Regions from separate parts of the Mesorhizobium loti R88b genome, predicted to be linked through region 2. Evidence: predicted binding sites of a transcription regulator. Region 2 holds the regulator's gene; each other region holds the start of a gene.
The links. The regulator PhoB, encoded in region 2, activates phosphate uptake and scavenging genes when phosphate is short. The targets are predictions, from matches to a motif close to TGTCATNNANCTGTCAT.
Positions count from the first base shown of each region.

Region 1 (2,270 bases), 1.2 Mb from region 2:
TATCACCCCTGCGGCACCTGCCGGATGGGCAGCGACGGCGACGCCGTGGTCGATCCGCAACTGCGCGTGCGCGGCGTGCCGCGCCTGCGCATCTGCGATGCCTCGATCATGCCGCGCCTGATCAGCGGCAACACCAACGCCCCGGTGATCATGATCGCCGACCGCTGCGCCGATTTTATCCTGGGCGGGTAACGCAGCTGTTCAATCCTTGGCGTTGGCCGCCTGCGCCAGAACGCCGAGCAACCGGCCGTATCGTCCGCTGGCGCTCCGATGGCCGCCAGCCTGCTGTCCCTGGTGCCGGTCATAGTGCTAAGCCTGCTCGCGCAGCGCTTCATCGTCGATGCGCCGCGCGAAAAGCAGGGACCATGAGCACAGTCATCGTTGTCGGCCATGTCAATTACGACCAGGTCTGGGCACTGTCCTCGCCGCTCGCCTCGGGCGCGCGCATCGTCTATTCCAACCGCAGCGTCAGGCTCGGCGGCGGCGGCTTCCACACCAGCACCCAACTGGCGAAGCTCGGCAACGATGTGCGGCTGGTCAGCAATCTGATGGACGACGACCATGGCCGGGCAGCCCTTGCGACACTGCAGGCAAGCGGCATCGATACCGGCTATGTCACCATGCGGGCTGGCGAAACCCAGTTTACCGAAATCCTGCTCGAGCCGAGTGGTGAGCGCACCATTCTGAACAGTGGCGGCCAGATGCGCCCGCCCTACGCCGCACCCGAACCCGTCACCGGCGATGCCGCCTACCTCAACGCCCTCGTGCTTGACGACGGCATCGTCGCCTCGCTGAAGACGATCCCGCTGGTCATTTCGCAGTTCCCGCTGCGCACCGCCTCACCGCGCCCGGCCGACATCGTCATCGGATCGCGTGCCGATTTTCCCGGCGAGGACACGCAAGATATCTGGGAGCGAGCGTCACGGATTGCCGGGCCGCGCCTGAAGACGCTGGTGCTGACCGTTGGAACGCGCCCGATCTCGCTCTATGATGGCAAGGCCCTGAGACAAGTCACGCCGCTGAAGCAGGTTTCCGTGCCCGACACGATCGGTGCCGGCGACTGCTTCACCGGCATATTCCTGCATGGCCTGCTGCAGGGGCTTGGCCTTGAGCTTTCCGCCGAACAGGCCAGCCAGCAAACCGCCGAATGGCTGTCGGAACGATCCCGTACCGGCTGAGCCAAGCGCTCAAGAGCAATTCCAGGAAAAGTGTAAACGGTTTTCCCGGGAAAAGCGCATAGCGCTTTCCCTTGGGAATTGCGTCAAAACAAAGAGTTGGAGTGGTCCGCCGTTTCCATGAAACGGTGAGCCGCTCAGGCCGGCCTTCATGGAAATGTCATAAAAATCAAATGGAAACCGGCATTCGAGTGAACTAGAAAACACCGCAATGTCCTGGACGGATCATGATCGGGGCACGGCCAAGCCGGCGCATCATCATCGTGATCCCGGTCTTCCACACCCCGACGATGTCGCCGCGATTGACGAGAACCCTGATGTGGCTGAGTGAATTCGAAATTGTCCTGCGCGACCGCGTCATCCCGAACGGCGCGGTCAGGATCGAGAATGGCCGGATCGCCGAGATCCGCGACAAGCCTGTCGAGCATGCCGATATCGAGGGCGGCGGCCGCCTGCTGCTGCCCGGCTTCATCGACATGCATGGCGACATGGTGGAGAGGGAAGTCGAGCCGCGCATCGGCGTCCACGTGCCGATGCCGATCGGCATTGCCGAGCTCGACAAGAAGCTCGCCTCCTGCGGCGTCACCACCGCCTATGCCGCGCTTTCCTTCATCGGCGCCAGCGTCACCAGCGGCGTCATGCGCTCAGAAGATCATACGACTGCGATCATCGACACCATCGCCGGTATGAAGGACGATCTGCTGGTCGATCACCGCATCCATGCCCGCTTCGAAGTGACCTTCACCCCTGCGATTCCCAAGCTGCAGAAGCTGATGGACGCCGGCAGGCTTCATTTGATCTCGCTGATGGATCATACGCCCGGACAGGGGCAGTACCGCGACGTCGAACTCTACATCGCCCGCATCGCCAAGGAGCGCGGCATGTCGGTTGCGGCGGCCTCCGAAGTCGTCGGCAAGCGCATGGCCGGCCGCAACGGCCAGGGCGATGTGCTGAACGCCCTGCAGGATCTGTCGGCGCGTGCGCACGCCGCCGGCATCGTGCTCGCCTCCCATGACGACGACACGCTGGAAAAGGTGGAGCTGGTCCATGGCCTGGGTGCCGCGCTCTCGGAATTCCCGGTGACCCTGGAAGCAG
Region 1 covers NZ_CP033367.1:2,899,725-2,901,994, reverse strand. Annotated here, with positions in the region: gene EB235_RS14055 (GMC family oxidoreductase) at 1-192, shown strand, start outside; gene EB235_RS14050 (PfkB family carbohydrate kinase) at 366-1,178, shown strand; gene EB235_RS14045 (alpha-D-ribose 1-methylphosphonate 5-triphosphate diphosphatase) at 1,493-2,270, shown strand, end outside.
Region 1: a site for PhoB is predicted at 1,323-1,339, ahead of EB235_RS14045 (alpha-D-ribose 1-methylphosphonate 5-triphosphate diphosphatase). Genes of this name have one in related genera too.

Region 2 (2,270 bases):
CAGCAGGCTGATCAGCGATATGGGCGATCTCGCCGGCTCGATGGTCGGCGGCGCCACCAAGGCGCTGCTGAACTCCGACAATGCTCTTGCCCAGCGAGTCGTCTCCGACGACGCCATCATGGATGCCCGCCAACGCGAACTCGACGACCGCGCCATCACGCTGATCGCCAAGCGCCAGCCGATGGCCGACGATCTGCGCCATGTCGTCGGCTCGATCCGCATGGCCGGCGACCTCGAACGCATCGGCGACCTTGCCAAGAACATCGCCAAGCGCGTCGGCACCGTCGGTCTCAGCGCCACGCCGCGCGACCTGTCGCACTCCATCGATGCCATGGCGCAGCTGGTGCTGATCCAGGTGCATGGCGTGGTCGAGGAGTATGCGGCGGGTGACGGCGCGGCACTCGCCAAGCTGAGGAATGACGACGAGCGCATCGACGTCAAATACACCTCGGTGTTCCGCGAGCTGTTGACATACATGATGGAAGATCCGCGCAACATCACGGCGTGCACTCATCTGTTGTTCTGCGCCAAGAATCTCGAGCGCATCGGCGACCACGTGACCAACATCGCCGAAAATGCGTATTATGTGCTGACCGGCACGCAGCTGCCCGCCAATCGCCCGAAGCAGGACGAGACCGCAATGTCGGCGCCGGCGGCATAACAGGGTGACAAGCCGATGATCGCGCCACGCATCATGGTGGTGGAGGATGAGGAGCCGCTAGGCGTGCTCCTCCGCTACAATCTGGAATCTGAAGGTTACCAGGTCGAGGTGGTGACGCGCGGCGACGAAGCCGAAATCCGGCTGCAGGAAAACGTCCCCGACCTTCTGGTGCTCGATTGGATGGTGCCGGCGGTGTCCGGCATCGAACTCTGTCGTCGGCTAAGAATGCGGCCCGAGACCGAGCGGCTGCCGATCATCATGCTGACGGCGCGGGGCGAGGAAAGCGACCGCGTGCGCGGCCTTTCGACCGGTGCCGACGATTATCTGGTCAAGCCGTTCTCGACGCCGGAATTCATGGCCCGCATCAAGGCGCTGCTGCGCCGCGCCAAGCCGGAAGTGCTGTCCAGCGTACTCAAGGTCGGCGACATCGTGCTCGATCGTGAATCACACCGGGTCTATCGCAAGAAAAGCGAGATCCGGCTCGGGCCGACCGAATTCCGCCTGCTCGAATTCATGATGCGCCATCCCGGCCGCGTGTTCTCGCGCAGCCAGCTGCTCGACAATGTCTGGGGCGAGACGATCTACATCGACGAGCGCACGGTCGACGTGCATGTCGGCCGCCTGCGCAAGGCGGTCAACAATGGCCGTATGCCGGATGTGATCCGCACCATCCGTGGGGCGGGTTACGCGATCCGGGAAGATTAGGTCTTTCGGCGCGGAAGGTCCTACGGAGGTTCTCCGGGCAGGAAGGCGATGCTTCTCGCCAATCTCGTCGCCGCCGTGGGCTACTACGGCCGGCCGTCATACAGCCCGACACCAAGTCGCCTCACGGCTTCGAACTCACAGCGCTGTCGAACGCCTGCACCGAAGTCGTGCAATACATCATGCAGTTCTTGATGCTGGCCGATGAGCATCTGATCGCTCTCGAGAGAGCGGTGAGGCTGGAGTCAAAACAGATTGCTTGCACGATCAGTTCGTCGACTTATTGCTTATCGCTGTTATCGATTTGTTTCAAAAGTCCTATCACTCCGGCACACCCGCCTAATTCTGACAGCGCAAGCTCTTTCACGTGGGTGTCAGCATGTTCAAGGTCATGAGTCTTGGCTTGCTCCAGGCCCAAGCCTTCCATCGCATCGGCCACACCCATCGAGGCGACTTTAGCTTCGTCGCTCTTCGCCTTTTCAACACTTGCGGCGTGTGACAGGCACTCAGACTTTTCATAAACGTCGGCGAGCCACGGCCACAGAGGTGTGTGCTCGGCATTGCAAAGTCGTTCTGCCAGCACATGGACCGACACAGCCATTGCAATTGCCATACCCGGCATGTCGGGACTTTGGCTCTTTGTGCAATGGTCGGTTCCTTCAGCATGAGCTGGCAGCGGCATCCCCAGGAGAATTGCAAGGGCCAATTCATATCGCATGTTACATCGCATCCGGCTGATACTGCGCCTCCGTTCGATGAAGAGTTAACGCGAATACTCAAGCAGCGCAAACAACAGCGCCTATCTGATTCGTGCTTACGCCGGCGGTTTTCCTGCCCTGGCGATCAACGGAATCGGCGGTCTGTGCAATCGCCTCGCGCGATGCAGGTTCGATCAGGTTGAAGGCGG
Region 2 covers NZ_CP033367.1:1,684,036-1,686,305, forward strand. Annotated here, with positions in the region: gene phoU (phosphate signaling complex protein PhoU) at 1-661, shown strand, start outside; gene phoB (phosphate regulon transcriptional regulator PhoB) at 677-1,366, shown strand; gene EB235_RS08270 (hypothetical protein) at 1,644-2,081, opposite strand; gene EB235_RS08275 (hypothetical protein) at 2,140-2,270, opposite strand, start outside.

Region 3 (2,270 bases), 3.5 Mb from region 2:
AGGCTGACCGCAAAGAAGAAAACCGGTTCGTCGCTGGCGTCGGCCTCGCGGATGATCTCATCCGTCATTGCCGCATCAGATGCCAGCGGTCCGCGCTTCTCCATGGGTGGCAGCGTCTCTTCCGACTTGAAATCGTTGAACCCGAAATCGGCATAGACCGCGCCACGGTTCCAGAACCAGTTGGTGCCTGGATGAATGGCGCGCGCCCGGTAGCCTTCACTCTTCAGGAAGGTCGCCATCGAAGGTGTCGGCGTGCGCACATATTGCTGATAGGGGATGCTGCCGGCGGGCAGGAAGGCGTTGGAAAAGCCGGTCAGCGCCTCGAATTCGATATTCGCGGTCATGCCGCCGAATTCAGGCGAGAACATCGAACCGGAACGCAGTGCCCGCACGGTGGGAATGGGGTCCGGCGTGATGGTGACGCCGGGAAGCTTGGTTGGGTCCCAGAAGGATTCGCTCATGACGACAATAATGTCGGGCTTTTCATCAGGCACCGAAGCGGCAATCTGCGGCCGGTCGATCGCGGCAATCGCCTTGTCCGAATAGCCCGGCGGTGCCGAGACATGCGCCATCGGCACATTGAGCGCAAAGGCGAGTGCAAAGCCGTTGGAGGCGTAGTTTTCCTTCTGGTCCCACATGATCGGGATGATCTGCAGCCTGTCCCGGGTCCAGGAGAAGGTGGCGTAGTCCATGATCGAGACGAAGAAGGCGAGCAGCGGCACGGCCAGCGTCAGCCGGGCAAGGCGGCCCTTGCGGCTGAGTGCGGGAACCTTGCGGCGCCACAGCCGCCAGCCATAGACGAGCAGCGACAGGCCCGCGACGATGCCGACGACCATGGCGAGTGCGGTCATCGGCCGGTCGCGCACCAGGAGCGGCAGCAGCGCGAAGATCTGGCGGGCATAGAGAAAGTCAGTCGGATAAAGCGGATCGCCCAGATAATGCGATTTCTGGTGGCCGACAAAGGCCAGCGACAGCGTCAAGGGCGCGACGATCATCAGGCTCTGGTGACTGCGGCCGAGCACGGCGTCGAGACCGATCAGGATCAGCGCGAACACGACGATCGTGGTCCAGCCAGGCTTGAGCGGCTGCAGGAAGAAGGAGACGGTGCCGGCAAAGTCGCCGCGCACGATCAATTCGATGGCAAACACAAGAATGGCCGAGATCGCCAGGCTGATCAGCCCGTAACGGACCACCGGCCACCTCCGGCCTGGCAGATAGCCGGTCGACGGATCGTCTTCCAGGAACTGTGGCGCGGCCTTGCCGACGCGTTTCGAACTCTTTGCCACCTTAACTTCCCCACCCAGCGACAGGCACGTCGCTCGATTGTCATATAATTGTCACGCAAAGCTAGCGCCTGTAGCGAAAATAAGAAGAGCCAGCAAACGATTCGTGAGCGGTTTTCATCAGGAGTGATCGCCAAAAAGCCCTTTTGGAACAGGCACTCCGCGCGGGGTTCGGGTTCGGGGTCAGGTTGAACCGGGCTTGACTTGGCAGCCTGCCTTGCGCCACAGGCAGGGAAAACTCGTACTATCAAGCAAGCAAAACCAGTCTTGGAGAGCCCTCGCATGGCCATTGCATTCACCTTTCCGGGACAAGGCAGCCAAGCTGTCGGCATGGGCAAGGATCTCGCCGACGCCTTTCCCGAGGCGCGCAGGATCTTCCAGGAGGTCGACGACGCGCTCGGCGAGAACCTGTCGAAGTTGATCTGGGAAGGTCCCGAAGAGACCTTGACGCTGACTGCCAACGCGCAGCCGGCGCTGATGGCGGTATCGCTGGCGGCCATCAAGGCGCTGGAAGCGCGCGGTTTCTTGCTGGAGGACAAGGTCGCCTATGTCGCCGGCCACTCGCTGGGCGAATATTCAGCGCTTGCAGCCGCGGGCTTTGTTTCCGTTGCCGATGCCGCCCGTCTGCTACGCATTCGCGGCAATGCCATGCAGGCGGCGGTGCCGGCCGGCGAGGGCGCCATGGCGGCGATCATTGGACTGGAGCAGGCCGATGTCGAGGCCGCTTGCACCGAGGCCGCGCGAGGGTCCGGCAAGGTCTGCCAGATCGCCAACGACAATGGCGGCGGCCAGCTGGTCATCTCCGGCGCCAAGGTCGCGGTCGAGCTCGCTGCAAAATTGTGCACCGAAAAGGGCGCCAAGCGGGCGTTGATGCTGCAGGTCTCGGCGCCTTTCCATTCGGCGCTGATGGCGCCGGCTGCCGACGTCATGCGCGACGCGCTGGCTGGCGTGACGAAGCATGCGCCAGCGGTTCCCGTGCTGTCCAAC
Region 3 covers NZ_CP033367.1:5,345,399-5,347,668, reverse strand. Annotated here, with positions in the region: gene EB235_RS26265 (LTA synthase family protein) at 1-1,310, opposite strand, end outside; gene fabD (ACP S-malonyltransferase) at 1,566-2,270, shown strand, end outside.
Region 3: a site for PhoB is predicted at 1,325-1,341, ahead of EB235_RS26265 (LTA synthase family protein). Genes of this name have one in related genera too.